Regions from separate parts of the Halomonas sp. 7T genome, predicted to be linked through region 2. Evidence: predicted binding sites of a transcription regulator. Region 2 holds the regulator's gene; each other region holds the start of a gene.

Region 1 (10,432 bases), 1.3 Mb from region 2:
TTCAAACAGCCACACCCAGTGGCCATCACGGTGGCGGAGACGAAATTCGCACTGGTAATTAGGCAGCTCACCCGACAAGTGCCGCTCAACGGCTAGCTCAAAGGAGGGGCGCTCTTCAGGGTGTATGCGCTCAAGCCACTCATCAGCACTCCCAGGAAGATCCGGACTGTCAGACTTAAACCCTACGGTGGCCAACCAGCGGTCACTAAACACGAACTCGTTGCGGTCAAATAACCAGTCCCAAACGCCTAGCTTGCCGCCTTCAATGGCTGCCGCCATGCGCTCTTCAGAAAGAATTAAGCGCTCTTCGAGCTTGGCACGACTAATCGCATAGCGCATCGTGCGGCTTAGCGAGTCAGCGTCTAGACTGCCTTTTGCCAGGTAGTCTTGAGCACCTGCCTCTAAGGCTTGCAGCGCAAATTCAGTGTCGTCATGGCCGGTTAGTACAACAATCGGCGTACTGCGGCTCAAGCGCTTACAGGCGTGAACAGTCTCAATACCGGTAGAGTCAGGTAGGTTAAGGTCTAACAAGATGACATCGGGCTTTGCTTGCTGCTCTGCAAAGAACTGTTCGAGCGCGCTAAACGATTCGACCCACGCTAGTTGGTTATCCGTTTGATCATACTTCAGCGTGTATTTTATCAAACCGGCATCACCTGGATCGTCTTCGACGAGCAGCACCGATAAATGTTGCATAAGCTTACCTAGGTAACATTTTTTAACTTACCTCAAACATATCGTTTATCTTAAGTGTACAGCAATATGTTTATAGGACGTTTGTGCTAGCCACATCACTCTTTTCGCTCAATATCAACGTCACTCGCCTGGGTAAAGTCGTCCAAAACCATCATGTGTCCGAGCTTCCCTGCTTTTGTAGAGAGGTACTGTTCGTTGTGAGGATTCAAGCCGGTGGTAATAGGCAGGCGCTCAACCACTTTTACGCCGTCACGGGTTAGCGCATCTACTTTACGCGGGTTGTTGGTCATGAGTTTTAACGCAGTGACCCCCAGGTGGTTGAGCATCGGCACGCAGAGATCGTAGCGGCGCATGTCTGCTCCAAAGCCCAACTGTTCGTTGGCTTCTACCGTATCGGCACCCTGGTCTTGCAAATGATAGGCGCGAATTTTGTTGAGTAGCCCGATACCACGCCCTTCCTGGCGCAGGTAAAACAGTACGCCGCGACCTTCTTCGGCAATCCGCTTAAGCGCCTCTTGCAACTGGTAGCCGCAGTCGCAGCGCATGGAAAACAGTGCATCACCGGTTAAACATTCGGAGTGCACGCGCCCAAGCACCGGTTCGCCGCCGCTCACGTCGCCCAGCGTTAGCGCAATATGGTCTTTACCCGTGGCCTCGTCTTCGAAACCATGCATGGTGAATGTCGCCCAAGGAGTGGGCAGCCGAGAAGCAGCAATGAAGCGAATGGTCACAGGTTACCTCGCTGATTAACCAAACCAGTTAACCACACCAGTGTTGGCAAAGTGGGCGCATAGTTTACCAGGAAGCGGCGGCGGCCTCACCGTGCCGCCAAGATGACACGATTAATGCCATCACAGACGCCGCCATGCCTCCTATCTTCAAGTACAATTCCTATCTTCAGGTGCAAAGACTCCCTTACAATGCGGGCAAATTTCTTAAGAGCAAGTGTTTATGACCACCACACCTTTACAAAACGATCGTTTTCTTCGCGCGCTGGCTCGCCAGCCCGTTGACCGCACTCCAGTGTGGATGATGCGCCAAGCAGGCCGTTACCTGCCCGAGTATCGCGCCAGCCGCGCTGATGCAGGCAGCTTTATGGACCTGTGCCGCAACCATGACCTCGCCTGTGAAGTAACGCTGCAACCCCTTGAGCGTTATCCGCTGGATGCCGCCATTCTGTTCTCCGACATTCTCACCATTCCAGACGCGATGGGATTGGGGCTCTATTTCGAAACCGGCGAAGGCCCCAAATTCAGAAAAACCGTACGCACTCCCGACGAGGTGGCGGCATTAACGGTGCCCAACGCCGAGCGCGATCTTGATTATGTCATGCGTGCGGTCTCGACCATCCGCCGTGAGCTGAACGGCCGCATGCCGCTAATCGGTTTTTCAGGCAGCCCCTGGACGCTTGCCACGTATATGGTGGAAGGCGGTTCCAGTAAAGATTTCCGCCACTTAAAAACCATGCTGTACGACACGCCAGACACCATGCACCAGCTGCTGGATACCCTGGCACAGTCGGTCACTGACTACCTGAACGCGCAGATTCGCGCGGGCGCCCAAGCGGTGCAGATTTTTGATACCTGGGGCGGTGCGCTCTCAACCCCCGCCTACCTGGAATTTTCGCTGCGCTACATGGAGCAGATCGTCTCTGGATTGATTCGTGAGCACGATGGACGTCACGTGCCGGTGATTCTATTTACTAAGAACGGCGGCCAGTGGCTCGAACATATCGCTTGTGCCGGCGCCGATGCGCTGGGTATCGATTGGTCAACCGAGCTTTCCGACGCACGCGCACGGGTTGGCCATAAAGTGGCCCTGCAGGGCAACCTGGACCCCAACGTGCTGTTTGCCCGGCCTTCAGCCATCCGTGCGGAAGTGGCACGCGTGCTGGAGAGCTACGGACACGGCCCTGGCCACGTATTTAACCTGGGCCACGGCATCAGTCAGTTCACCAACCCCGATCACGTCACTGCGTTTATGGAGGCGTTGCACGATTTAAGCCCGCAGTACCATAAAGGCATTCCGGCCCAAACGAACGATTCGCGCCCAGGAGTAAAGTAATGAGCGATTTACGCGACGACCAGTGGTTTACCGAAGTGTTTGATAGCCACGGCAGCGCTTTCTCGCTGAAAGTCACCGAAAAGCTGCTGGATGTGCAAAGCCCTTACCAGCACCTGGAAGTCTATGCCACGGAGACCTACGGCAATCTAATGGTGCTCGATGGTTGCGTGATGCTGACCGACCGCGACAATTTCCTTTACCACGAAATGATCGCCCACCCGGCGCTGTTCACCCATCAAGACCCCAAACGCGTGGTCATTATTGGCGGCGGCGACTGCGGCACGTTAAAAGAGGTGCTGCGCCACCCCGGCGTTGAAAAAGTCACCCAAATCGATATCGATGAAGAAGTGACCAAGGCCTCCGAGCGCTTTTTCCCCTCGTTGGTGGAAGCCAACGGCGACCCGCGTGCCGAGCTGCTATTTGCCGATGGCGTGAAGTGGGTCGACGACGCTGCCGATGAGAGCATCGACGTGCTGATCATCGACTCCACCGACCCGGTCGGCCCCGCCGAAGGGCTGTTCAAAACCGACTTTCTGAAGCGCTGCCACCGCATTCTAAAAAGCGGCGGCGTCATGGTGCAGCAGAGCGAATCACCGCTTTACCACAGCGGCTCTATTATTCGCGAGCTGCGTAACGATATGCGCGAAGCGGGTTTTGATAGCGTGGCCACACTGCCCTTCCCGCAACCGGTGTATCCATCAGGCTGGTGGAGCGTCACTTTAGCCGGTAAAGCAACCAGCGTTGAACGCTTCCGTGAACAAGCTGCCGCTGAGCATGAAATGCCGCTACAGTACTACACAGGTGATGCTCACCGTGGTGCGCTATCGCTGCCGCCGTTTATGCGTAAAGCCTTCGCATAACGTCGCGTCTGCGAATAGCCAAGGCCGAGCATTGCTCGGCCTTTTTTATGCTGACGCATTCAGTGCTGAGGTTGTTTTACCCTTTCACGTTAAGGAATAACAAATGAAAACCGTTCGTTGGTTGGGAGTAGGAGTCGGTGTTTTAGTGCCTGCGATGGCCATAGCCAGCACGCTGGACACTGTTCAACAACGCGATAGCGTGCGCTGTGGGGTTAATGCCGCACAGCCTGGCTTTTCTTCGCTGGATGACGACGATCAGTACCGAGGCTTAGACACCGATGTGTGCCGTGCTATCGCGGCTGCAGTGCTGGGCGACGCCACAAAAGTAGATTTCGTACCGCTCGACTCGGTGGAGCGCTTTACCGCGCTGCAGTCGGGCGAAGTCGACGTGCTGTCACGCACCACCACCTGGACATCAAGCCGAGACACCACCCAGGGGATGCACTTCACCGGCGTGAGTTACTACGACGGCCAAGCCTTTATGGTCGCCAGCGACTTGGGTGTACAGAGCGCTAAAGAGCTCGATGGCGCGGCCGTCTGCACCCAGTCTGGCACCACCAGCGAACTCAACCTTTCTGACTACTTCCGCATTAACGGCATGACCTATGATGCCGTGGTATTTGATGCGCCCGAGCAGTCTATTGCCGGATTTGAGGCAGGCCGCTGCGACGTCTTAAGCTCCGATGCCTCCCAGCTCTATGCTCAGCGCATGCAGCTTGCCGACCCCAGCATGGCGGTTGTACTGCCTGAAATCATCTCTAAAGAGCCGCTTGGCCCCGCCGTACGCCAAGGCGATGATCAGTGGTTTAACATCGTCAAATGGTCGCTATTTGCCATGCTCAACGCTGAAGAGCTAGGTGTTAGCCAAGCGAACGTAGACGAGCAGCTCGGCTCAGAAAACCCCGACATAATGCGCCTGCTAGGACGCGACGGTGATTTTGGCGATGCCATGGGCATTGAGGCCGACTGGGCGTACCAAATCGTCAAACAGGTGGGCAACTATGCCGATATTTATGACCGCAACGTAGGAACCGCGTCAGATTTCAACATAGCCCGCGGCTTAAACGCCCTATGGAATGATGGCGGTATTCAGTACGCGCCGCCGATTCGTTAACTCGCCCCGTTTACGCGTTACAGCAAGGGTATCACCAATGCATTAGCGGCTGCGCACCAAAAAAGTGCGTGCGGTAGCTGCTAATGCACTTTTTTGCATCACAACTTTGGTAGGAAATAGTCCCTTTTTGCGTTGAAAAGCGCTGAATTTTGCCTCGTATCCTTTTTGGCATCTTCCTTGCTAGCTTTTAGTGTCATGCATCTGCATGCATAACGACATTAAATCGAGGAAGGGGAACAATCATGATGAACAAGAAACACTTGGTACTGCTGGCCTCCGCAGGTGCTATCTCGTTGGCTGGTGTCGCCACTGCCCAAGCGGATACGTTGGAAGATACCATTGAGCGGGGTGCCGTACAGTGCGGTGTCAGCGACGGTCTGCCAGGTTTTTCCGCCCCTGACGACGAAGGTAACTGGCAAGGGCTGGATGTCGACGTATGCCGTGCCGTGGCAGCGGCCGTTCTCGGCGATGCGAATGCGGTGAATTACATCTCCTTAAACGCTGTAGAGCGCTTCACGGCCCTGCAGTCTGGCGAAGTTGACGTTCTGTCACGCAACACCACCTGGACCACCACCCGTGACACAACGCTGGGCCTGAACTTCACCGGCGTTAACTTCTACGATGGCCAGGGCTTTATGGTCTCCCGCGATTTAGGCATTTCCAGTGCCTCTGAGTTGGATGGCGCCGCTATTTGTATTCAGTCTGGCACCACGACTGAGCTGAACTTGGCGGACTACTTCCGTGCCAACGGCATGGAGTTTGACCCCATCGTTTTCGATACCTCTGAACAAACCGTTGGCGGCTTCCAAGCTGGCCGCTGTGACGTTCTCACTTCCGATACCTCCCAGCTAGCGGCACTGCGCATTCAGCTCGACGACCCTGCGGGCGCTATGATTCTTCCCGACGTTATCTCTAAAGAGCCGCTAGGCCCGGTCGTACGCCAGGGCGATGACCTGTGGTTCAACATCGTGAAGTGGTCACTGTTTGCCATGATCAACGGTGAAGAGTACGGCGTGACCAGCGAAAACGCTGAAGAGATGCTCAGCTCTGATAACCCGGATGTTGCTCGCCTGCTGGGCCAAGATGGCAACTACGGTGAAGGCATGGGTCTTGAAGCCGACTGGGCTTACAACATCCTGAGCCAAGTAGGTAACTACGGCGAAAGCTTTGATCGCAACGTCGGTATGGGTTCTCCGCTTGAAATTGAGCGCGGTGTTAACGCCCTGTGGAACCAAGGTGGGTTCCAGTACGCTCCGCCGATTCGCTAAGCGTCTCGTTTGACCCCGGCCCGCCACCCTGCTCACGTCGCAATGTCTAGGGGAGTGGCGGGCCATTTGATTGACCGTCCGTATCGCGGAGACGCCTTCCATGTCTGTAAGCCCTAACACTCGCCCCGCTGGCCACAAGCCGCCGTTTTGGCGAGACCGCGCCAAACGTGCGCTTATCTTTCAGCTGATTCTGGTTGCCGCTGTGGCAGCTTTTCTGCTTTACATTGTCGGTAATGTCCAAGACAACTTATCCGCACGTGGTATCACCACCGGGTTTGGTTTCTTAGGCAACACCGCTGGCTTTGGGATCGTGCAGAGTCTGATCGACTACTCCTCTCAAAGCACCTATGGCCGCACCTTTTTTGTTGGCTTACTCAATACGCTGTTGGTGGGTGGTCTAGGGGTATTAGCTGCGACCATCATTGGCTTTATTGTCGGTATCGCCCGCCTATCGCCCAACTGGCTGCTTGCTAAGCTGGCAGCGGCGTATATCGAAACCTTTCGCAATATTCCATTGCTGCTACAAATTTTCTTCTGGTACTTTGCCGTGCTGCGCACGTTGCCAAGCGCCCGGGATAGCATGGCCTTTGGTGAAGCGATTTTTCTGAACGTGCGCGGCCTGTATTTACCTCAGCCACTGTTTGAGTCTGGCTTTGGCTTAATCCCAGTTACGTTCCTCATCGCCATTATTGCCAGCATTGCGCTGGTTATCTGGAATAAGCGTCGCCATGAAGCCACCGGTAAACGTCTACCGGCTTACTGGATCTCGTTTGCACTCATATTTGGTTTACCACTGTTAGTCCTCGTTGCCACCGGCGTGCCGGTGACCTGGGAAATGCCCGAACTGCGCGGCTTTAATTTCCGTGGCGGCATTACGGTCATCCCTGAGTTCCTTGCCCTTTGGTTGGCACTATCGATTTATACCGCTTCGTTTATCGCTGAAATTGTCCGCTCGGGCATTCAAGCGATTTCCCACGGGCAAACGGAAGCTGCCCAGGCGCTCAGCCTGCCGCGTAATCTGGTACTCCGCTTAGTGGTGATTCCCCAAGCGCTGCGCGTGATTATTCCGCCGCTGACCAGCCAGTACCTGAACCTGATCAAGAACTCGTCGCTGGCCACCGCCATCGGCTATCCCGATCTTGTCTCAGTGTTTGCCGGTACCACGCTGAACCAGACCGGCCAAGCCATTGAGGTCATTGCGATGACCATGGCGGTTTACCTAACCATCAGCCTGCTGGTGTCCATGTTTATGAACTGGTTCAACGCCCGAGTGGCGCTAGTTGAACGCTAGGCCGACGGTGAGGATGTTTACATGATTCATAATCAAACCATGATAGAGCAGCGGCCAGCCCCCAACAGTTCGGTTGGAGCGGTTGCCTGGCTCCGTGCCAATCTGTTCAATGGCCCCATCAATACCCTCTTTACGCTGATCGGGCTGTACATACTCTATTTGTTGGTGGTTCCCACCGTTCAGTGGGCGTTTCTAAATGCCGACTGGATCGGTACCACACGGGAAGACTGCTCACGGGAAGGTGCTTGTTGGGTCTTTATCAATGCCCGCTTTACCCAGTTTATCTACGGCTTATACCCCCGCGATGAAATCTGGCGTGCCAACATTGTCTTTGCGGGCTTCTTTACGCTGATCGCCTGGCTGGCAATACCCCGCCTACCCTTCAAGCGCTGGGTCGCTGTCTTTGCCTTAGTCGGCTTCCCCATCGCTGCCTATGTGCTGCTGCACGGTGGTTACTTCGACCTGCCACGCGTACCGACCCACCGCTGGGGCGGCTTAATGCTGACGCTGCTACTGGCTACCGTCGGTATGGTGGGCGCGCTACCCATTGGTATCGTGCTGGCGTTGGGACGGCGCTCCAATATGCCCATCGTGAAAAGCTTCTGCGTGGTCTTTATTGAATTTTGGCGCGGCGTGCCGCTAATCACCGTGCTGTTCATGGCCTCGGTCATGCTGCCGCTGTTCCTGCCTTCCGACATGAGCGTCGACCGCCTAGTACGTGCGCTGATCGGTTTGACGCTGTTCCAAAGTGCCTACATGGCCGAGGTGATCCGTGGTGGTCTACAGGCCATCCCGAAAGGCCAGGAAGAGGCAGCGGCGGCGCTGGGCATGACCTACTGGAAACGCATGGGGCTAATAGTGCTTCCCCAGGCACTGAAAATGATGATTCCCGGCATCGTGAATACCTTCATTTCGCTGTTTAAAGACACCACCCTGGTCATGATCATTGGGCTATTTGACCTATTGGGGATCGTGCAAGCGGCGCTGGCCGACTCACGCTGGCTGGGCTTTTCGCTGGAAGGCTATGTGTTTGCCGCCTTCATGTTCTGGATCTTCTGTTTCAGCATGTCGCGTTATAGCCAGTACTTAGAACGCAAGCTGCACACCGGCCATAAGCGCTAACGCCGCTTTTATTAACGATTTTTAGCAGGATAAAGACATGACTCAAGCAGCTTCCAACCTCTCTGATACCCGCACGTCTGACCTGATGGTTGAAATGCGCGGCGTTAACAAATGGTACGGCGATTTCCACGTGCTGCGGGATATCGACCTAGAAGTAAAACGTGGCGAACGTATCGTTATTTGCGGGCCGTCAGGCTCAGGCAAGTCAACCTTGATTCGCTGCATCAACCACTTAGAAGAGCATCAACAGGGCGATATCGTGGTGGGCGGCGTGCCGCTGACCCAAGACGTGAAGCGTATCGAGCAAATCCGCCGTAGCGTGGGCATGGTGTTCCAGCACTTCAACCTCTTTCCTCACTTAACAGTGCTGGAAAACTGCTGCATCGCCCCCATGTGGGTGCAAAAAAAGCCGCGCCGCGAGGCAGAAGAGATGGCCATGCAGTACCTAGAGCGGGTGCGCATTGCCGAGCAGGCGCTTAAGTACCCAGGCCAGCTTTCCGGCGGCCAGCAGCAACGGGTAGCCATTGCCCGCTCACTGTGCATGCACCCTGACGTCATGCTGTTCGATGAACCCACTTCGGCCCTTGACCCGGAAATGATTAAAGAAGTGCTGGACGTTATGGTCGAACTGGCCGAAGAAGGCATGACGATGCTCTGCGTGACACACGAAATGGGCTTTGCCAAAACCGTGGCTGACCGGGTGATTTTTATGGACCAGGGGCAAATCATTGAAGAGAACGCCCCTGAGCCGTTCTTCAACAACCCACAATCAGAACGCACCCAGCTCTTCTTAAGCCAGATTTTGGGACACTAATTGGGACACTAAGTAGAGCGAGGGGTAAGACAATGGGCCTCATTGCAGGCCCATTTTTGTATTGCATACATAGCTAACAACGCCAACGCATCGACATAAGAGAGACAATGTAAGATGGAAAAGCTATTTATCGACCGTGCCCCACAGCCGATTGCGCCCTTCTCCCACGCTTGCCGCGTCGGCGACTTGGTCTTTATTACCGGGCAAATGCCCACCGTACCCGAAACCAACGAAATGCTGCTGGGGACGTTTACCGAACAAACCCACCGCGTGATGCAAAACTTAGCGATTGTGCTGGAAGAAGTCGGCAGCAGCTTTGAGTACGTGGTTCAGTCACGGGTGTTTATTACCAACATGGGCCACTTTGACGAGGTGAATGGTGTCTACGCCAGCTACTTCGAGAAGCCACTGCCTACCCGCACCTGTATCGGCGTCACCGGCCTTGCCGGAGGCGCCGATGTAGAAGTGGATATGATTGCCTGGATTCCACCGGCGCAAGCCAGCGATTAACTCCCGAGTAAAGTAATGCTGGCCGGCTGCAGGGCAGTCTGCTCTCGGTGCTGCGTCAGCGGTTTATTGGCCAGCGCCGTGAGCAGTATTTGTAGTGGGTCGCCATGACTCACGACCAGTACCGTCTCGCCTTCACACTGCTGCTCTAGCGACTCAATCACGGCGCACATTCTCGCGGCGACGCTGCTGACCGCTTCTACCTGCCACTGCTGGTGATTCGCGCTCTGGGCATCGTGCGCCCATACACTTGGATAGTGGCTGTCAGCCTGACCATCCAGCTCGCCAAAGTAGCGCTCACGTAGCCGTTTTTCTTTCTCAAGCGTTAAACCAAACGCTGTAGCGACGCGTTCGGCGGTTTGTGTGGTGCGCAGAAAATCCGAGTGCACTACCTTCGTCGGCGCCTGCCAGTGCCACTGCGCAACGACACTCGATAACTGCTCTTCACCCGTAAGTGACAAACCAAAGCCGCTAAGCCCCCGTTCAGGCGAGCTAATAATGAGCCGCTGTTCATTCGCTTGGCTATGGCCATGGCGCATTAAAAGATAGCGGTTACGCCAATGGTAGGAGGAGGTGATGAAAGTGTTTGACATATCTTTGTCACAAATCCTAGATTGAAGAAGATCGTTTTCGAAAAATAAACATCTAGCGCTACAAATGTCCACTTGCGAAACACACGCCGAAGAAAAGAAAGCA
Region 2 (10,432 bases):
CCTTCACCCTGGATATGAAAATCACATCCTTCGATGCGGGATTCGAGCAGTGCTTTTACTTCATTGGGATGCATGGGACTGGAAACTCCTTGGGGTCATTTAAATAATGAAGACTGGCAAACATGATAAAGAAAAGCAGCACGCTTGGCGATGTTGGTCTATGTGCTTAGCGCGGTATCTGGGTGAGCAATCAGCTCATCAAGCTCCGCGAGTGACGCTAGCCGCATGAGGGGTGCTGAGAGCAAAATAGAGGCGATAGTAATTTGCTGGCGGTGACAGGTTCGCATCCACTCAAAAAGAACGCTAATCGCCACACTGCTGGCCACGGAAACATCTGTAAAGTCAAAGGCCGCCTCGAACAAACCACTGGCTTTTAGCCACTTAACGCCGGCAGCGGCCAATTCGGCCGCTGCGTTTACATCCACATCGCCACTTACCTTGAGCGTGTGTCCGCGCGCTTCCAGGGAAACGCTCGACTGTGACAGTAGCAGCGTCACGCATCGCCCCCCTGCTCTAGCTCGTCAACCCCAATCTCAGGCGACCAGCCACGAATCACCGCATCATAGTCGCGATTGTTCTCACGCATGGCTTGATCAAACTGGTTGCGAAACGTTAAACCTAGATTAATCCCATTCACAATCACGTTTACCACGCGCCACTCGCCATCCGAAAGCCGAAGACTATAGCTCACCGGATAAACTTGACCGTTGTTCGCTACGATTTCCATATCGACGCTGGCTTGGTCGTCGTAACGCTGTCCGCGCTGATTATCCAGCACGCGAAGCTCATCATAATCAAACGTCACGAGCCCACGGGTGTAGGTATCAATCAATGTTTGACGAAAGACGTTAGCGAAGCGGCTACGCTGCTCTGGCGTTGCATTGCGAAAGTAGCTTCCCATCACGCTGGCACCGATGTAACGAAAGTCGGCAACGTCATCCAGACTATCGTTTACTAACGCCTTTAACTCATCAAGATTATCTGCAAAGTACGCCTCATTACCGTTTAGCTCAGCCATGAACGCGCTAACATTTTCACGAACAAGCGCCTCGGGCGTTTGAGACTGAGCCAGGGCGCTCATCGGTAACCACATCACCACCGCCATCACTAAAACAAACAGCCAGTGCGCAGGTACTTTATTCATGTGCTGCATTATATACACCTCGTCATTCTAAGCGTCGCATGTTCAGACGGTTTAACGGGACGTCTCGAACCGTTAGTTACTGACCATATTGGATACAAATTGCTGAATTAGTTCTTCCAAGACCAAAGCGGACTGGGTATCGCGGATGGTGTCGCCGTCTTGCAACACATCGGGATCCCCCCCAACACTGAGCCCAATATACTGCTCTCCCAACAGGCCTGCGGTTAGAATCGCGGCGGTTGTATCCCGAGACAGCTGCCCCTCCAATTCGCTATTCAGGCTCAATACAACGCGAGCATCGTACCACTCGGTATCTAGCTCGATCGCTTCAACTCTGCCAACGGTTACGCCCGCCATGGTGACGCGGGCACGCGGCCTCAAGCCACCTATATTGGAGAAGTTGGCATCAAGCTGAAACGTCTCGGAAGGGGCTGATAGCGTAAGGCCGCTGACTCGCAAGCCCAGAAACACGAGCCCCAAAATACCCGCTAGCATAAAGAGGCCAACGCCAAATTCCATGGTTTTAGTGCGCTTCATGACACTGCTCCACCCATTAAAGGCCGCCGAACATGACGGCGGTTAATACAAAATCAAGCCCCAAGACGGCTAGCGATGAATACACAACGGTGCGCGTGGTAGCACGGGAAATCCCTTCAGAAGTCGGTATGAGATCGTACCCCTGAAAAACCGCAATCCAGGTCACCACCACCGCAAAAACGACACTTTTAATCATGCCGTTACCAATGTCGTTAATAAATGACACGCTGGCCTGCATATTGCCCCAGTACGAGCCCTCAAAAACGCCCAGCCACTCCACCCCGACTAAATAGCCCCCCCATATTCCCACTACGCTGAAACCCACGGTGAGAATAGGCAGCGCCACAAAGCCAGCCCAGAGCCGCGGAGCCACTACCCGGCGCAACGGGTCGACGCCGATCATTTCCATACTGGTCAGCTGCTCAGTCGCCTTCATGAGGCCTATTTCAGCGGTCAATGCCGACCCTGCACGCCCGGCAAACAGCAGTGCCGCCACCACAGGCGCCAATTCGCGTAATAACGAGAGCGCGACCATCTGGCCCAGTGCCTGCTCAGCGCCAAAATCAACCAAAATGGTATAGCCCTGCAGCGCCAGAACCATACCGATAAACAGGCCCGACACCAGCACAATGGCCAGCGATAGCACACCGACAAAGTGCACTTGTTTTAACCAAAGGCTCCACCCCTCACGAGACGGAATGCCCACAGCAGACTGCGCTAGAAAAATGCCCGCACGACCCAGCGCCTCCATCGCATCACACCCTTTGCGACCTAAGCGAGTAATATAAGCGGTGCTTTGCTTGAGTTTTGACTGCATTTACCCTGCCCTTGTAACCGAAGCTTGTCCGAGAATATCGCGATAGAAACTCTCAGCGGGATAATGGAATGGCACAGGCCCATCTGGCTCGCCATGGATAAACTGGCTAACGCGCGGATCCTGGTTGGTATCCAGTGTCTGTGGCGTACCATGTGCCACCACCTGCCCATCGGCAATCAAATAGAGATAATCAGCAATACTTAGCGTCTCTTTTATATCGTGAGAGACCACCACTGATGTGAGCGACAATGCCTGATTCAGTCGTTTGATCAGCTGCACCAATACGCCCATGGAGATCGGATCTTGCCCTACAAACGGCTCATCATAGAGGATCAACTCAGGGTCGAGCGCCACCGCGCGGGCTAGAGCCACACGCCGCGCCATCCCCCCCGAAAGCTCTGCAGGCGAAAGCTGACGCGCCCCGCGAAGCCCCACGGCCTGCAGCTTGAGCAGCACCAAGTCACGAATCATCGCATCGGGTAAGTCAGTATGAACCCGCAGGGGAAATGCCACATTTTCAAACACATCAAGGTCAGAAAAGAGCGCGCCACTCTGAAACAGCATCCCCATACGCTTACGCAGCGCAAACAGGGCTTTCCGCGACAGACGATGAACGTCTTGACCATCAATCAACACTCGCCCACGGTCAGGGGTCAGCTGGCCGCCAATCAGCTTAAGCAGCGTCGTTTTACCCGTGCCGCTGGGCCCCATAATGGCCGTCACCTTTCCCCGCAGAATCGTCATATTGACCCCCCGGAAAATATCGTGCTCTCCTCGGGAGAAGTACAAATCTTCAATTTCTATGAAGGGAACATCTGTCATAGGCTGATTAACCTTCAAAGCCGCCGCATCATAGCGGATTAGTATAAGAGCACCGCGCACTGCATAGTGAAAACTTAATGTTAAAGAAACAGTGTTTTCTAAATGTTATCGAACATCGTATCCTAACACTATCTTTAGTGACAGCGTGCAGTAACCGCCGCACAGGTTGTCGGCAACCCAATGTTGTGCACTTGGCTATCTCACTATTTTAAGCAACTTAGCGATGAAGCGCTTTACCTCTAAAGCGCAACGAGATGTTATTCTTGCTTACTCATGTCTAAACGTTAAAGAGACGATCAGCACCATGCGCAAGCCCCCCTCGACCCCCAGCCAGCTGCGTGAAAGTGCACTGCGCACCCTGCAAATTGAGCAAGCCGCCATTGGGGGCCTTCAGGCAAAGCTTGACGAGGGCTTCGACCATGCCTGTCAATTAATACTTGCCTGCCAAGGCCGAGTCGTGGTCACCGGTATGGGAAAATCTGGTCATATTGCTGGCAAGCTAGCGGCCACCCTTGCTAGCACTGGCACGCCTGCTTTTTTTGTTCACCCTGGCGAAGCTAGCCATGGCGACCTTGGTATGATCACTCGTACCGATGTGGTACTAGCCCTCTCCAACTCTGGCGAAACGGCTGAAGTCACTGCGCTTCTTCCACTGCTTAAAAGGCTCGGCATTCCCCTGGTGAGTATGACCGGCCGCCCCGGTTCGACGCTTGCCAAACATGCCGATGCTCACCTCGACAGTGGCGTTGAACGGGAAGCCTGCCCGCTTGACCTGGCGCCTACCAGCTCAACCACTGCAGCACTCGCCCTCGGGGATGCGCTGGCCGTCGCGCTTTTAGAAGCTCGCGGTTTCACCGCTGAAGACTTCGCGCTCTCTCATCCGGGCGGTAGCTTAGGCAAACGCTTGCTACTGCGCGTAAGAGACGTTATGCATGATGGCGCTCGCCTGCCTCAAGTGGCGCTGGGCAGTCCGTTACGAGATGCCCTGCTGGAAATCACTCGGCAAGGCTTAGGCTTCACCTGCGTTGTCGATAGCGAAGGGCGTTTAGTCGGCGTATTTACAGACGGCGACCTACGCCGCACGCTCGATCAGTTTCATGACCTGCGAAAGATCTGTGTCGATGAGGTCATGACACGGCCCGGCAAGCGCATTGGGCCAGACATACTGGCGGCAGAAGCAGTCCGAATTATGGAGGAAAGCCGCATCACCGCACTCGCCGTGGTCGATGATCAGCAGCGGCCGATTGGCGCCCTACATATGCATGACCTTTTATCCAGCGGCGTAATTTAATCGCCATTCAACACTTGAAGGAGGCTCTATGGCCCTACCTGATGCTCTACTTGACCGCATTCGTCGTGTTCGTCTACTGGCCCTAGATGTCGATGGCATATTGACGGATGGACGCCTTTACTTCCAAGCGGACGGCATTGAAATTAAAGCGTTTCACACCCAGGACGGCCACGGCCTAAAGCTATTAAAACGCGTAGGCATTCATGTAGCGCTGATTACCGGCCGAGACTCTTCCATGGTCAGCCAGCGCGCGGCGTCGCTAGGTATCACGCATGTCTACCAAGGGTGCGAAGACAAACTTGTCACGCTGAAAGCACTCTGCCAGCGCCTGGATATCACGTTAGAGCAAGTTGCCTACTGCGGCGACGATCTGCCAGATTTAGCACCTATTAAGCGCTCTGGGGTGGGCATTACCGTTCCCAATGCGCCTGACTACATGCACACCCACGCGGATTGGATTACCGACCGCTTAGGTGGACACGGCGCAGTGCGTGAGATCTGCGATACGCTGCTGATGTCCCAAGGCCACTGGGATGCCGTGATGGACACCTATTTGCACAGGCATTCGTAATGGCGCTACGGGTTAAAAAGCGCGTCTGGCTGACCGGGATGGTGGTAGCTCTGGGTACCCTGCTGGTGTGGATAGACCCCCGCGGCCCACAAGACATCACACCAGACCCTGAGGCTCAAGCCGAAGAGCCGGGGCATGTGCTAGAAAACGCTGAAATCACCCTATTTGGCGAAACCGGGGCGATTCAACAATCGCTGATAACGCCCTATCTAGTTCACACGCCCCAGCAAGCCATAACGCAAGCCACCTCGCCCAGAGCGACAATATTTGATAGTGAACAGAGGGAATGGCTAGCCACCGCCAACGCTGGCACGCTCAATACGGACACACACGCACTCACGTTAACGGGTTCGGCAAGGCTGCTGGCACCCGATGAAGGCTGGCAGCTGGATACAGAGTCATTACACTATAACGGCATGACTCGCCATGCATGGAGCGAGGCACCGGTACTGCTTCAGCAGCCACCGCAGCAAATCAGTGCCTTACGTATGGATATGTGGCTTGACACGAGCCAGGTTCGATTAACTGATAATGTGCGGGGCACCCATCCGCCCGCCACTCAAGCGCCTTAGGAGTCGCTATGAACGCTTTAATCCGCATCGCGCTTTTAGCCTTAGCGGTGCCGCTCTCGGCGGCTGCCCAAACAACACAAGCCCCTGTTGAAGTTGAAGCTGACCGTTTAGATCTTGACCAGCGCGCAGGTACGGCGGTCTATAGCGGCAATGTCAACATCCGCCAGGGCGAAATGCAGCTTCGCGGAGAACGCGTCGAGATTCAGCGTAATGATGCTGGCGAGCTCGCTCGAGCTACCGCGACAGGCGAGCGCGCTTACCTGCGTAATCAGCTTGAAGATGAAGAGACACCCATGGAAGGCTGGGCACGCCGCATTATCTATCATGTCGCTGAACGCCGGGTTGAGCTCATCGATCAAGCAGAGCTCACTCAGCGAGGCGACCGTTTCCAAGGGGGACGCCTAGAGTACTTCATCGACCGAGAAGTCGTTCAGGCGCGCTCTGATGTTGATGGAAGCGAGTCTCAGCGCATACGCATGACCCTACAGCCCTCGCAATAGGGAGTTCATTTGTGACAACCCCCAGCTCCATGGCAACCAGCGACGCTGCTCCGGTAAAAACGCTCTACGCGCATCATTTGGCGAAAAGCTACAAGCGCCGCCGCGTAGTTAAGGATATTAACTTAGAAATTACCCAAGGCAGCGTTGTAGGACTGCTAGGCCCAAACGGTGCGGGTAAAACCACGTCGTTTTACATGATCGTCGGTCTGGTAAAGTCCGATGCTGGCAACGTGGGTATCGATGATTTAGACCTCACTCGTGCGCCCATGCATGAAAGGGCCATTGCAGGCATTGGCTATTTACCCCAGGAAGCCTCTATTTTTCGTAAGCTTTCCGTTGCCGATAACATCATGGCGATCCTTGAAACTCGAAAGGAGCTCGATCGCGATACGCGAGAACAGCGCCTAGAGTCGTTGCTTGAGGATTTTCATATTACTCATATCCGCGACAATTTAGGCATGAGCCTATCCGGTGGCGAACGTCGGCGCGTTGAAATTGCCCGATCACTGGCCACAGAGCCTGCATTTATTCTGCTAGATGAGCCGTTCGCAGGGGTAGACCCTATTTCCGTTGGTGATATCAAAACGATTATACGTGCGCTCAAACAGCGCCATATCGGTGTACTCATCACCGACCATAACGTTCGGGATACGCTTGATATCTGCGATATTGCCTATATCGTCGGCGATGGCCAAATCATTGCCAGCGGCGACCCGCAATCCATTCTCGACAATCAGAAGGTACGCGATGTTTACCTTGGGGCTGATTTCCGCCTATAAACAAGCGTCTACCGACTAATTACTTTTCATGGCATGCTTATTGCACTTGCGCCAGAGGATAACTCGCACTAGGGTGGAGCTTTCTGATTAACGAGTGGTTCTCAGATGGTCATGAAAGCTTCTCTTCAACTGCGTATCGGCACACAGCTCACCATGACACCTCAGCTGCAGCAGGCAATTGCGCTGCTTCAGCTCTCCACACTCGATCTGCGGCAAGAAATTCAGCAAGCGCTCGATGCTAATCCCATGTTGGAACAAGAGGATGAATTTGGCGAGCAGGCAGTCACCGAAACACCAGAAACAGAATGGGCCGAAAGCATCCCCAACGAACTGTCTGTTGATAGTGACTGGTCAGATACCTACCAAGATATGGGCAGCGTAGGCGGTGCCAGCGAAGGGCCTGACTTTGAGCGTCAAGCAGCGGGCCAAAGCCTTCATGGCCACCTCCTTTGGCAGTTGGCTATGACCGACTTCTCGCCTCGAGAGCACGCCATTGCCGAAAGCTTAATCGACGCTCTAGATGCCAACGGCTACCTCACCCAGCCGCTTAACGATATCCGTGAGGGCTTGAAAGCGCAGGGCCTCGATAGCCTAAGCCAGCGTGAAGTCGAAAATACCCTGTTGCGCTTGCAGCAATTCGAACCCACGGGAGTTTTTGCACGGGATTTACGCGAGTGCCTCATGCTTCAACTCGCCACACTCCCAGAGGAAACCCCGTTTCTAGTGCCCGCTAAACGGTTGGTGCGCCAGTTTCTTGAAGCGTTAGGCAAAGACGATCTACGACTGCTTAAGCGGCGGTTGAGTCTAGACAATGAACAGCTTGATGACGTTATTCGCCTTATTCGTAGCCTTGACCCGCGTCCCGGCAGTGCCTATGGCGATAGCGACGATAGCTACATAACCCCAGACTTAGTCGTACGGCATGACAACGAAGGGTGGCACTTAGAACTTAATCCGGAAGCATTGCCAAAGCTGCGCATTCAGCCAGACTACGCCAGCCTCATCAAGCGTGCAGATAAAAGCCAAGACAACCAGTTTCTTAAAGAGCACCTGCAGGAAGCCCGCTGGCTGATTAAAAGCCTTTCCAGCCGTAATGACACGCTGCTGCGGGTGGGCCGTGAAATTATCACGCGCCAGATTGGCTTTTTAGAGCATGGCGAAGAGGCAATGAAGCCGTTAATCCTAGCGGATATCGCCGAGGCCGTGGAAATGCATGAATCCACGATTTCCAGGGTGACCACCCAAAAGTATATTCATACGCCTCGCGGCGTATTTGAACTTAAATATTTCTTCTCCAGCCAGGTGAGCGGCCAGGAAGGTGGCGATAGCCACTCCAGCACCGCCATCCGCGCACGGATTAAGAAGTTGGTTCAAGAGGAGCCGCCCGGCAAGCCGCTCTCCGACAGCCGTTTGGTAGCGCTTTTGGAAACAGGTGGTATCAGTGTTGCGCGGCGCACAGTCGCTAAATATCGAGAGTCAATGGGCATTCCCTCCTCCAGTGAACGGCGCCGTTTACGTTAGCGAACAAGGAAACACCGCTATAGGGCTTTGCAATAGCGCAAAAAGGGTTACAATCGAAGTACAGTCCCATGGATAAGGAGCACGTCAATGCAAGTAAACATCACTGGTCATCATGTAGAACTGACTGACGCCTTGCGTGACTACGTCAACGAAAAACTAGCGCGCGTTGAGCGACATTACGACAACATTACGACAGTACAAGTGACCTTATCTGTTGAAAAAGAGCGCCAACAAGCTGCCTGCACGCTGCATGCAGCAGGGGCTGACCTGCATGCCGAGGCGCTAGACAATGATATGTATGCTGCTATTGACGCTTTAGCAGACAAAATCGACCGTCAACTCGTTAAACACAAGGAAAAAGCACAAGCTCGCGCCCAAGGCGCTGGCGTGCGTTAATTCAATGACGTTGGAAACCATACTTCCCCCGGAGCGCATTCTTTACGACGTGCCCGGGGGCAGCAAAAAAAGGGTGCTGGAATTTTTCAGCACCTTTATTGCTCAAAATACCCCTAGCCTTGATAGCCAGGAAGTTTTTAGCCGTTTAATCGGTCGCGAGCGCCTGGGAAGCACGGGGATAGGCAACGGTGTTGCCATCCCCCATGCGCGAAGCCCGCACTGCACCGCGCCTATCGCTGGCTTTTTAAAACTTGCTGAACCGGTCGATTTTGATGCTATCGACGGAGATCCAGTCGATTTGGTCTTCGTTTTATTAGTACCAGAAGAGGCCGACGACACTCACCTAGCGTTGCTTGGGCAAGTTGCCACCATCATGAATGAGGCCGATACGCGCCAGCAATTGCGCAAAAGCGAAAGCCAGCGTGAGCTTCTTGAGCTTATCACCTCTAAAATTCGTGAAAAAACCGCGCATTAAGCATCTACTTCGACGCTAGCTGCTGACTTTTTTGTTGAAGCCCCACTTATTTTTGGCAGCCCAAGAGAAAATCTATGCAACTGGTGATCATTAGCGGCCGTTCCGGATCCGGTAAATCTATCGCCTTACAAGCGCTAGAAGATCTAGGCTATTACGCCATCGACAACTTACCCGCCATGCTGCTTGGCTCTCTCGTTGACGAGCTGCGCGCTCAGGGTGGGCGTACACATTTAGCGGTGAGTATCGATGCCCGTAACTTGCCCACTGCCCTTGAGCAACTGCCATCTTTGCTTGAAGAGCTCAAGCAGCGGGATATTCGCTTCCAGGTCATTTACCTGACGACTGATGCCAGAGTTTTACTAGAACGCTACTCCGCCACTCGGCGCCGCCATCCGTTAACTCGTGATAGCGATATGACGCTAGAGGAAGCGATCAATAAAGAAGAAGAAACGCTGTTAGAGATCCGTGACCTTGCTGATCTGATGATCGACACTTCTCGCTTGTCAGTGCACGATTTACGCCGCCGCATTACTGACCAAGTTGCCCATCAGCATAGTGATAGCCTCACCCTTACGTTTGAGTCCTTTGGCTATAAGCGTGGTGTCCCCCTAGATGCCGATATTGTTTTTGATGTTCGCTGTTTACCTAACCCTTATTGGGACCCGACATTACGACAATATACCGGCCGAGATGCAAAGATTGTGGCATTTCTCAACAGCTATCCTATCGTCGATGCAATGAGTAGCGATATTTATAGCTGGCTAGAGAAGTGGCTACCTGCCTACCAAAATAGTCAGAGAAGCTATATGACCGTCGCCATTGGCTGCACCGGCGGCCAACACCGCTCTGTTTATATGGTGGAAGAACTTGCACAAAGGCTCGTAAAAAACATAGGGGAAGTGCAGCTAAGGCACAGAGAACTGGGACTTCAATACACGCTTAGCGAGCAACCAGCGAAGCAACTCTCTTCAGAATTGATCAAACATGATCAACCATAACGTCTAAAG
Region 3 (10,432 bases), 1.3 Mb from region 2:
TCCTGCACCACGTCTTTTAAGGTGTCGCCGTAAACCCCAACCACTTCATACAGGCGATAGACGAACGGGTCTTGTGGTATGGCTTCGTCCCATGCCTTGGTGGGGAAGGCCACCAAGGCCTCGGCGACATCGCTCTCTAAGTCCAGCGTGTCGCAGAGTTTATGCGCCACATCTGCGCTGGCGCTGTTCATGCCGTAGCAGGCAGAGGCCACCCAGACTGGCGACATGCCGACCGCGTTACCAATATCGTCCCAGCTCATTTTTTTGCGCGCTTTGGCGGCGAGCAGGGTATGACGCATCTCAAGCTTATCCATGACGAACCTCCTTAGGTGTGAACTTAACTAACTTTTCTTCTTGCTCAGCGGCAGGCGCTGCCTCTGGCGGGTTAGTGGGTGGCTCGGTCGCTGCCTCCGCGTGTACCGGATTAACCGACGTGGGGTAGAGCAAGCCCTTGGGTTCGTTTTCCTGGACGCGCAGAGTGCTTGAGCGGTTAACCAGAAAATCGACCAAGTAGTTACGAATCTTGTAGAAATGGGGGTGCTTGATGATTTCGGCGCGATTGCGCGGGCGTGGTAAGTCGATTTCAACCGCTTCGGCAATGCGGGCTTCAGGGCCGTTGGTCATTAAGAAAATGCGGTCGGCTAACAGGATTGCTTCATCAACATCATGGGTGATCATGAAGACGGTCTGCTGATCCTGGGTCCAAATTTTGATCAGCTCATCCTGAATGACCCCGCGTGTCAGCGCGTCCAGGGCGCCGAAGGGTTCATCTAGCAGCAGAAGCTTTGGCTTGGTGGCAAAGGCCCGAGCAATGCTGACCCGTTGGCGCATACCGCCTGATAGCTGTGAAGGTTTGCGGCTAACCACCTCCTTCAGGCCAACCATCTCCAGGTACTGCATGCTGTGCTCGGTAACTTCGCGTTCGCTCCAGGCTTTCCAGCGGGCGCGAACCCCAAAGCGAACGTTTTCCAGAGCGGAAAGCCACGGCAGTAGGCTGTAGTTTTGAAACACCACGCCGCGCTCAAGACCAGGGCCATTAATCTCTTTGCCCTCCATAACCATGGAGCCATCAGAGAACTGATCCAGCCCAGCCAGGGCATTCATAATGGTTGACTTGCCACAGCCTGAGTGGCCGATGATGCAAACGAACTCGCCTTTTTGTAGCTGGAAGCTAACATTCTCAAAAACCGTTAGCGGCGGTGCGTTTTTACTCGCGCCGGGAAAGCGCTTGGCGGCTTGCTGAACTTCGACAAAAGCGTGACTCATTAGTAACTCCTCACCATATTCTTTGTGGTCGCTCTCTTTACGTGCTCTTCGCATTTATTCCGCGTAAGTCACAAAGCGCGCCACATAGGCCAGTGACATGTCGAGTAGCATGCCAACGACACCGATCATCAAGATCGAGAAAATCACGCTGGTCAGATCCAGGTTGTTCCACTCGTTCCACACGTAGTAGCCAATGCCGGTACCGCCTACTAACATCTCGGCGGCCACAATAACCAGCCAGGCGATGCCAATGGAGATCCGCATGCCGGTCAAGATGGTTGGCGCGGCGGCAGGCAGAATGACCTTGAAGGCAGTTTTAAGCGATGAAAGCTCGTGGGTGCGGGCGACGTTAACCCAATCGCTTCTGACGCCAGCGACCCCAAAGGCGGTGTTCAGCAGCATCGGCCATATTGAGCAAATAAAGATCACGAAGATCGCCGATGCTTCAGAGTCGCGAATAATAAACAGTGCTAACGGCATCCAAGCCAGCGGTGAAATGGGTCGCAGCACCTGAATAAACGGATTCAGCGCTTTGTACATCAGCGGCGACATGCCGATTAAAAAGCCAATCGGTATGGCGATTGCAGCGGCTAGAAGGTACCCGGCTAGCACTCGGTAGAGCGAGTAGCCCAACTGGATGCCAATGCCTTTGTCGTTAGGCCCGGCATCGTAGAAAGGGTTGGACAGTTCTTCCCAGGCGCGTACCAGAATCTCGGAGGGCGGGGGAACTTTGGCGCTCTCTTCAGTCCCCGCGAGCAGCTGCTCATATGCGCTAAGCTCCTCACCGCCTCCTAACATGGGCGCTTGGTTAAGGCCCTCCCAGAGGCCCAGGCCTAACAGCAAAATCAGCACCGCGAGCACGCTGGCCCGCATATTTAGGCTGATGTTCCACTCGGTGGTTGTGCGATCCATGGTTAGCTCCTGCGAATAACAAAGCTTTCGACGTAAGCTTCGGGTTGGGTGTAATCGAAGGTTTTGCCCATGATTTGGTAGTTGCGCGAGGTCTCTTCGGGGGCGTCATAACCCAGCTCGCGCATGACCGTTTGCGTATCGGTCGCGAGATACACATCCCGGGCAATTTGCTGGTAATCCACATGGCCTTCTATATACCCCCAACGCTTCATCTGAGTCAGGATCCACACTGCCATGGAGTGCCAGGGGAAGGGGTCGAAATCAATGCGATCGGGTACGTTCTGCACGCCACCTAAGCCGTCGGCGAAGCGCCCGGTTAGTACCTGCTCAATGACCGTGACGGGCTGGTTAAGATAGTTCGTCGGGGCAATCGCCTCGGCGATCTCCGAGCGATTGGCAGGGTCGGACGAGTACTGCGTAGCATCGATGATTGCCCGCAGCAGGGCGCCGTAGGAATTGGGGTTTTCACGGGCAAAACGGGCGCTGGTGGCAAAGGCGCAGCAGGGGTGTCCGTCCCAAATCTCTTTAGTCAGCAGATGAATAAAGCCGATGCGCTCGAACACGGCCCGTTGGTTAAACGGGTCGGGCGATAGGAAACCATCTATATTGCCCGCGCGCAGGTTGGCGACCATCTCGGGGGGCGGAATAACACGGATCTGAATGTCCTGATCGGGGTCAAGACCGTGTTCGGCCACATAGTAGCGCAGCAGGAAGTTGTGCATGGAGTACTCAAACGGCACGCCGAAGATAAAGCCTTTCCACTGCTGCGGATCGCGCTTATCGATGTGGTCGTTGTGCAGCACAATGGCTTGGCCGTTGATGTTCTCTACGGCGGGCATGATGAACGGCTCGGGGTTAGAGCCTGCGCCTAAGGTCATGGCCAGCGGCATCGGCGTCAGCATGTGGGCCGCGTCATACTCACCGTTGAGCGATTTATCCCGCGCGACCGCCCAGCCTGCGGTTTTAATCACCGAGACATCCAGGCCATAGCGCTGATAAAAGCCCATAGGGTGCGCCATAATGATGGGCGTGGCGCAGGTGATCGGCACAAAACCCACGTTTAACTGGGTTTTTTCCAGCGGGCCTAAATCTTCTTTAACCGCTGCTTTAATGGCATCCATGGGCAGCAGGCTGGCGAGCGCTGCAGCGGCAGTGCCGCCGCCGACTAGTTTCATAAATTGACGCCGATGCATGTCGCTGTGACCAAACATACCGCGTACCAGGGCGCTTTCGACCATTCGGTCCATCATCGCGTCGCTGTCGGTTGGCACCGAAGAGGCGCTTGCCTGTGCCGGGGTGGTCATCGATTTCGCCGTCGGCTGACAGTCGTGACAATCACAGTGTCGTCCATGAATCAGTGATTGCCGGTGATCGAATGGATTGCCGAGACTGCTGTGGTCGTTATTGTCTTTCATGGACGTTCACCTCACAGGAGCAAAAAACAATTGGCTGCGCCGTCTTGGTGCGAAAAGAACGAAAGCGTGCGGCGCTACCCATGTCTTTGCGATTTGTGTGCCAACTTTTGTGTTTTTTAGGTAACTATCTGTTTTTAAATATTTAATTCGTATTATTAGCAAGCGTTTTAGTAGGCGTGAGGCATAACGAAAAATCGTAAATAACGATATTTCGTTGTTTTATTGACGGAAAATCGTAAGTGGCGTGGGAATTGAATGGTTATTAAACAGCCCCCTTTGATCCATGAGATAGATGCCAATGTATGAGCAAGCACCCACTCACGCTTCGGCCACCGCCTTGATGGGGCGTTTTTCTCCCTTGGCGATGATCCTTATAGACCCTTACATCGATAGGCTGTTATCCGCCAATCACGCCGCCTGCGAGTTGCTCTGCATTGAATCCCAGCCATTAGCAGCCCCGTTTAGCCATCGCCTAAGCGCATCACTGCCGCTATGGGTCAGCTTTACCGATGAGGCGCTGGTACAAAAAACGGCATGGTCAGATGATTTGGTAATACTCGATATGCTGCGCCAGCCCTACCGAGTGGAGGTTTACGCCCAGCGCATTGAGGGCTCAGGGCAGCTGTTATTAACCCTGATTGATCGCCATAAAGCCGAACAGCAGCGGGCAAAAGCGGAACTGGGGCGCCAGCATCGCCAGGGAGAGGTGGGCTGGCAGCGTGTTGAGCAGGTATTTGAGCAGATTGAAAAGCAAAACCAGCTGATTCTTAGTGCCGCGGGTGAGGGCATTTATGGCTTGGATGCTTATGGCAAAACCACCTTTGTAAATCCCGCCGCCGAACGCATTTTGGGCTGGAGCACGGAAGATATGGTGGGCCACGATGCCCACTTAATGTTCCACCACACCCATGCTGATGGGAGCCACTTCCCCGTGCAGCAGTGCCCGATTCATGCCTCCTTTAGCGACGGCCAAGTACATCATGTCGATAATGAAGTGTTTTGGCACAAAAACGGCGAAGCGATTCCGGTGGAGTACACCACTACACCTATTTTTGAGATGGGCCGGTTAGTGGGGGCCGTGGTGCTGTTTCGTGATATCCGCGAGCGCAAGCGTGCAGAGCAGCAGTTGCGTGATGCGCTGGCGGAAGTGGAATCACTCAAGCAGCGTTTAGAGCTGGAAAACGAATACCTTCAAGAAGAGATTAAAGCCGAGCTGAACCACCGCAATATTGTGGGAAATAGTCCTGCGGTGGAAAAGCTAATCAAGCAGATTGAGATGGTCGCACCCACAACCGCTAACGTGCTGATTAGCGGCGAGTCGGGTACTGGCAAAGAGCTGATTGCCCGCGCCATTCATGCGGGCAGCACACGCAGCGACCGGCCGCTTATTCGCGTGAACTGTGCGGCGATTCCCCGGGACCTCTTTGAGAGTGAATTCTTCGGCCATGTGAAAGGTGCTTTTACCGGCGCGGTTCAGGATCGAACCGGGCGCTTTGAGCTGGCCCACGGTGGCACGCTATTTTTAGATGAAGTAGGTGAAATACCCTTAGAACTGCAGAGTAAATTGCTAAGAGTGCTACAGGATCAGCAGTTTGAGCGCGTGGGGGATAATCGCACGCGCGAAGTCGACGTGCGGGTGATTGCCGCCACCAACCGTGAACTGCGAGACATGATCGACGAAGGCCACTTCCGTGAAGACCTCTATTTCCGCCTGAATGTGTTTCCGATTGATTCGGTGCCGCTACGCAAACGGATTGAAGACGTGCCGCTGCTGGCACGACACTTTTTACACCGCGCCTGCCTCAAGTTTAATAAGCCGGGCGTACGCATACCGCCAGCGCAACTGGAGACTCTGCAGCGCTACCCTTGGCCAGGCAATATTCGTGAGCTTGAGAATGTGATCGAGCGGCAAGTGATTGTTACACAGAATCGGCGACTCTCTTTTGATGATCTGCTAGCAGAGTCGCCGGTGCAAAATACTCCGCACAGTGTTGAGGAAGAGCAGCCTACTACGCAGGCAGACATCCTTATGACAGAGCAGGCATTGTGCCAACGGCAGCGAGATAACACCTTGCGGGCACTTGCTATCACCAATGGCAAGATATCGGGCGGCGGCGGGGCCGCTGAGCTACTGGGTCTCAAACCCACCACGCTCTCTTCTAGGTTGCAGAAATGGGGAGTTGACCCTCGGGGTTTTCGCTAGCCAGCAGCTAAAAGGGTGCCTGCTCATGGCGCTTTGGGCTAAGGTAAAGGGGTGCAAGCTTGACAGGCCGTTTGTCCACATAAATGCGCGAAGTTCAAGTCTGGCATACATACATGAATGTAACTATAATGCCACTCCTTCTGAATGGCATATGTGTTGCGCCATCCTACGCTGACACCTAGAGGCAACCCCATGCGACTGGCACACTGGGCAGTCAATGCCCCTTTTCGTCCCCTGCTGTTAGCAGTGCTTACGTCCTCCTTTGTGCTGCCTGCCCAGGCGGCAGACCTGGTTACCATCACGCGTGATGCGATCAGCAATAATGCGACGCTGGCGTCGGCACGCGCTGAGTTTTCCAGTGTTGAAGCGTCACGAGATGTGGTGCGCGGCGGTTTACTGCCGCAGGTCAATGCGTCGGGTAACGTGGTTCACAACCGCCAGTATGAAAGCCAAACCTCGACCAGGGCTGGGGGGATTACCGATCCAACGTCCCCAGGCGTAGGTGGAAGTGAGGACAACTTCAATACAGCGTCGCTGTCACTGGAAGCCACGCAGGCTCTGTTTAACGCGGTCACCCGTCAAGAAGTAAACCAAGCAGAGCGTCAAATTGACCAGCAGGTGTACCTGTTAGCGGCCACCGAGCAGCAATTGTTGATTGATGTGGCGGGTGCCTATTTTGACATTTTGCGTGCTCATGAAGTGTTAGACGCACGCTTAGCCCAAGAGCGTGCCATTGGCCGCCAATTAGAGCAGGCCAGTGAGCAGTTTGAGGTCGGGCTGATCGCGATTACCGAAGTGGAAGAGGCGCGGGCGAGTTTTGACCAGTCTCGAGCCGACCGTATTGCCGCTGAAAGTAATCTCCAGGTGGCCTTCGAAGTGCTTGAGCAACTGACGGGACGCCGTTATGCCACCATCGATGCGTTGGGCGATATGCCCGTTGAGTTGCCCTCTCCCAGCAGCCGTGATTACTGGGTTGAGCAGGCGATCGAGCGTAATCCTCAAGTGCTGGCACAGCAGGCGGGGATTGAGCTTTCCAGAGTGGGGGTAGAGGTCGCTCGGGCGGGTCGCCTTCCTACCGTTCAGGCGTTTGCCAACTATCAATACGCTGACAGTGATAGGGAGGCCCTCAGTGGCCACGACTCCTCAAGCCAGCTAGGGGTATCGGCGAACCTGCCTATTTACACCGGCGGCAGCACAAGTGCGAGTATCCGTCAGGGAACCTTCCAGCTCGAACGCAGCCAGTACGACTTTGAATCTCAGCGCCGCACCACGATTCAGCAGGTACGTTCGCTGTATACCCAAGTCAGCAACAATGTCGAAACCGTTGAAGCACGCCAACAGGCGATTGTTTCTAACCGTAGTGCATTAGAAGCCACCCGCGCGGGCTATGAAGTTGGCACGCGTAACATTGTTGACGTGCTAAACGCCGAACAAAGCCTTTACAACGCCATTGCCAACTATGCCGAGGCCCGCTACGACTACGTGGTGAACTTACTGTCTCTACGCCAGCAGGCTGGTTTGCTAGATGTTGCGGCGATTGAAGAAGTTAATGCGTGGTTAACCGGGGATGCCGTGAACTTTACGCTGCCGGAAAGTGGAGATGCGGACGCTTACCAGCGAGCGATAAATATTGGCGCACCGCCGACGCCGGGCGCGTAGCTGACGCCGCGCAACAGATGGTTAACGCCTGCGTGATATCTACTTAACGCTAGAAATATTTACTTAGTGCCAAGCTTCAAGGCGCTATGTTGCTATCCGTCAATGTCCAAAAAAAGATGAATGGGAAGTCAACGTATGAAGAAGACGATTCACTCAGGTAGAGCGAGTCTAGTGACGCTGATAGCGGCATTGGCGCTAGCCGCATGCGGCCAGGAGCAGCCTCAGGAACAGCAAGGCGGGCAGCAGGAAGCGCCGCCTTATGCGGTCGAAGTCACTGAGATAGCCCGGCAGGATATCCCACTGAATAAATCCTACCCGTCGCTACTGCGCAGCGACAGTGAAGTGACGTTGGTGGCGCGGGTAAATGGCTTTCTCGAAGAGCGTCATTTTGAACCAGGGCAGCTCGTGGAGCAGGGCGATCGGCTCTATACCATTGAGCCAGACCTTTACCAAGCGACGGTGAACCAGCGTGAGGCTGACCTGCAGAGTGCACGTGCTGAGTTGGCCCGCGCCCAGCGCGATGCCCAGCGTTTTGAACAGCTGTTGAGCCAAAACTCAGTGAGTCGTCAGCAGTATGACCAAGCACTGGCCGACCAGCGTGTTGCTCAGGCAAATGTCGCTCAGGCAGAAGCTGCGTTATCCAGCGCTAACCTGGATTTAGGCTACTCAAACGTTACCGCCCCCGTGTCTGGCATGATCAGCTTAAGCCAGATAAACGTCGGTAACCTGGTAACCCCAGGAACCGAGTTAGCCACCATCACACCGCTTGATCCCCTTGAGGTGCGGTTTCAACTACCGCAGCGCGATGCCTTTGAATTGCGTCGTCAATTGGGTGAGGGCGGCAGTGCATCAGACATTACCGCACGGTTGACTGTGCCAGGGCAAAATAGCGATGACAGCACTGAACTTGAAGGCCGCCTAAACTTCTTAGGTTCGCGTGTGGATACCGGTACCAGCACGGTGCAGGCGTCAGCAACGTTCGCCAACCCGGATGGCGCGGTATTGCCCGGCCAATTTGTGCGGGTTCGTATTGAGGGCTTGAAGCGCTTTGATGTACTGGCCGTACCGGAAATTGCCGTGACTCAAGGCTTAATGGGGCCGCAGGTCTTTATTGTTGATGATGACAATAAAGCCCGCGAGCGCACGGTTCAGCTCGGTGAAGTGGCTGGCCCATGGCAGATCATCCGTGATGGCCTGACCGCTGGCGAGCGTGTAGTGGTGGGTGACCCGGCGGGCTTGGAACCAGGTCGGGCCATTGAACCTCAACCGTTTGAGGGTAACGCTGGCGCTATTGTCGAAGAGGCCGAACAGGAAGAGGCTCAGCAAGAAGCCGAACAGGCAGAGGCAATGCAGGAAGTGGCGGCTGACGCACAGCCTCCTGAAGGGGAAGAGGGCGCGCAATAATGAACTTCTCCAACTTCTTCATTAGCCGACCGATTTTCGCCACCGTATTGGCGATTATCTTGACGCTGGTAGGTACGATGGCGATGCGCATACTGCCCATTGAGCAGTATCCCAGCGTGGTACCTCCTACGGTGTCGGTGCAGGCGCAGTTCCCAGGTGCCGATGCTGAAACGGTGGCGCAGACCGTCGCTGCACCGCTGGCTGAAGCCATTAACGGTGTTGAGGACATGCTATACATGACCTCTAACAGTGCCGACAACGGCACCATGAGTCTGAGTGTCGCCTTCAATATCGGTACGGATGGTGACATCAACACCATCAACGTAAACAACCGGGTGCAGGGCGCGCTTTCGCAGCTGCCCGAGGCGGTTCAGTCGCAAGGGGTAACGGTCGAGCTACGCTCTGACTCTATCTTGATGCTGGTGGCTTTGACCTCACCCAGCGGTGACTACAACAAAATCTACATGCAGAACTACGCCACGCTGAATATTTTGGATGAGTTACGCCAAGTGCCCGGCGTAGGGAATGCTGAAGTATTAGGCGGCGGTGAGTTTGCGATGCGGGTCTGGATGGACCCCGATAAGCTGGCCCAGTACGACCTGACACCCAGCGAAGTCGCCGGTGCTATCCGCGCGCAGAATACCGAGATTCCTGCAGGTAACCTAGCCGCCACGCCACAAAGCGAGCCGCGCGCGTATACTTACACGATCACTGCCGGTGGGCGTTTGTCGGGCACTGATGATTTCCGCAATATCTTTCTGCGTACCAATCCAGACGGTTCTTCGCTGCGTTTAGAAGATGTAGCGCGTATTGAACTGGGCGCTTCGTTTTACGGGGTGGATGCGCGCTTAAACGGCGCCACCATGACGCCTATTATTATTAATCAGCAGCCTGGCGCCAACGCGTTGGAAACTGCTGATGCGGTACGCACCACGATGGAGGAGTTGTCTGGGCGTTTCCCGCCGGGGCTTGAATACGTCACGCCATATGACACCACGCTGTTTATTGATGCGTCGGTAGAAACCGTATTAAAAACCTTCATCGAAGCGTTCCTGATCGTTATCGTGATTCTGTTTATTTTCTTGCAGAACTGGCGCTTTACGGTGATTGCTATGTCGGTCGTGCCGGTATCGGTGATCGGCACCTTTGCAGGCTTTTACCTGTTTGGCTTCTCCATCAACCTGCTCACGCTGTTTGCCTTGGTGCTGTCGATAGGGATCGTGGTGGATGACGCGATACTGGTGGTCGAAAACGTCGAGCGGGTACTGAGCGAAGAAGACGATATTTCAGTACGTGATGCGACGATTCGCGCCATGAAGGAAGTGGGTGGTCCGGTTATCGCCACATCGCTCATTATGGCGGCGGTATTTGTGCCAGTAGCCTTTTTGGGTGGCTTTACCGGGCAAATTTATCAGCAGTTTGCGATTACCGTGGCGATATCGGTGGCGCTATCAGCGTTGATGGCCCTGACGTTTACCCCCGCACTGTCGGCTATTTTCATTAAGCATAACCTGCATAAAACGAAACAGTCCGCGTTTCGGCGCGCAATTACCACACCGCTGCGTCTATTTGA

What was found. The regulator sigma-54, encoded in region 2, starts transcription at its own class of promoters, with help from an activator protein. The targets are predictions, from matches to a motif close to TGGCACNNNNNTTGCTNT.
Region 1: LOS15_RS15250 (amino acid ABC transporter substrate-binding protein) is a predicted target of sigma-54. The motif match lies at 4,901-4,918, and genes of this name have one in related genera.
Region 3: LOS15_RS10165 (CmpA/NrtA family ABC transporter substrate-binding protein) is a predicted target of sigma-54. The motif match lies at 3,679-3,696, and genes of this name have one in related genera.

The regions. Positions count from the first base shown of each region.
Region 1 covers NZ_CP087112.1:3,242,418-3,252,849, reverse strand. Annotated here, with positions in the region: gene LOS15_RS15275 (diguanylate cyclase) at 1-696, opposite strand, end outside; gene ribA (GTP cyclohydrolase II) at 792-1,370, opposite strand; gene hemE (uroporphyrinogen decarboxylase) at 1,648-2,760, shown strand; gene speE (polyamine aminopropyltransferase) at 2,760-3,620, shown strand; gene LOS15_RS15255 (amino acid ABC transporter substrate-binding protein) at 3,724-4,734, shown strand; gene LOS15_RS15250 (amino acid ABC transporter substrate-binding protein) at 4,977-6,002, shown strand; gene LOS15_RS15245 (amino acid ABC transporter permease) at 6,103-7,293, shown strand; gene LOS15_RS15240 (amino acid ABC transporter permease) at 7,315-8,415, shown strand; gene LOS15_RS15235 (amino acid ABC transporter ATP-binding protein) at 8,501-9,229, shown strand; gene LOS15_RS15230 (RidA family protein) at 9,344-9,739, shown strand; gene LOS15_RS15225 (histidine phosphatase family protein) at 9,736-10,329, opposite strand.
Region 2 covers NZ_CP087112.1:879,413-889,844, reverse strand. Annotated here, with positions in the region: gene LOS15_RS04045 (BolA family protein) at 1-74, opposite strand, end outside; gene LOS15_RS04040 (STAS domain-containing protein) at 159-497, opposite strand; gene LOS15_RS04035 (phospholipid-binding protein MlaC) at 494-1,144, opposite strand; gene mlaD (outer membrane lipid asymmetry maintenance protein MlaD) at 1,217-1,681, opposite strand; gene mlaE (lipid asymmetry maintenance ABC transporter permease subunit MlaE) at 1,698-2,498, opposite strand; gene LOS15_RS04020 (ATP-binding cassette domain-containing protein) at 2,499-3,320, opposite strand; gene LOS15_RS04015 (KpsF/GutQ family sugar-phosphate isomerase) at 3,625-4,611, shown strand; gene LOS15_RS04010 (KdsC family phosphatase) at 4,640-5,182, shown strand; gene lptC (LPS export ABC transporter periplasmic protein LptC) at 5,182-5,754, shown strand; gene lptA (lipopolysaccharide transport periplasmic protein LptA) at 5,763-6,254, shown strand; gene lptB (LPS export ABC transporter ATP-binding protein) at 6,284-7,033, shown strand; gene LOS15_RS03990 (RNA polymerase factor sigma-54) at 7,139-8,554, shown strand; gene hpf (ribosome hibernation-promoting factor, HPF/YfiA family) at 8,642-8,950, shown strand; gene ptsN (PTS IIA-like nitrogen regulatory protein PtsN) at 8,955-9,425, shown strand; gene rapZ (RNase adapter RapZ) at 9,500-10,423, shown strand.
Region 3 covers NZ_CP087112.1:2,173,176-2,183,607, reverse strand. Annotated here, with positions in the region: gene cynS (cyanase) at 1-314, opposite strand, end outside; gene LOS15_RS10175 (ABC transporter ATP-binding protein) at 307-1,266, opposite strand; gene ntrB (nitrate ABC transporter permease) at 1,321-2,178, opposite strand; gene LOS15_RS10165 (CmpA/NrtA family ABC transporter substrate-binding protein) at 2,181-3,593, opposite strand; gene LOS15_RS10160 (sigma-54 interaction domain-containing protein) at 3,892-5,796, shown strand; gene LOS15_RS10155 (TolC family outer membrane protein) at 5,989-7,455, shown strand; gene LOS15_RS10150 (efflux RND transporter periplasmic adaptor subunit) at 7,591-8,859, shown strand; gene LOS15_RS10145 (efflux RND transporter permease subunit) at 8,859-10,432, shown strand, end outside.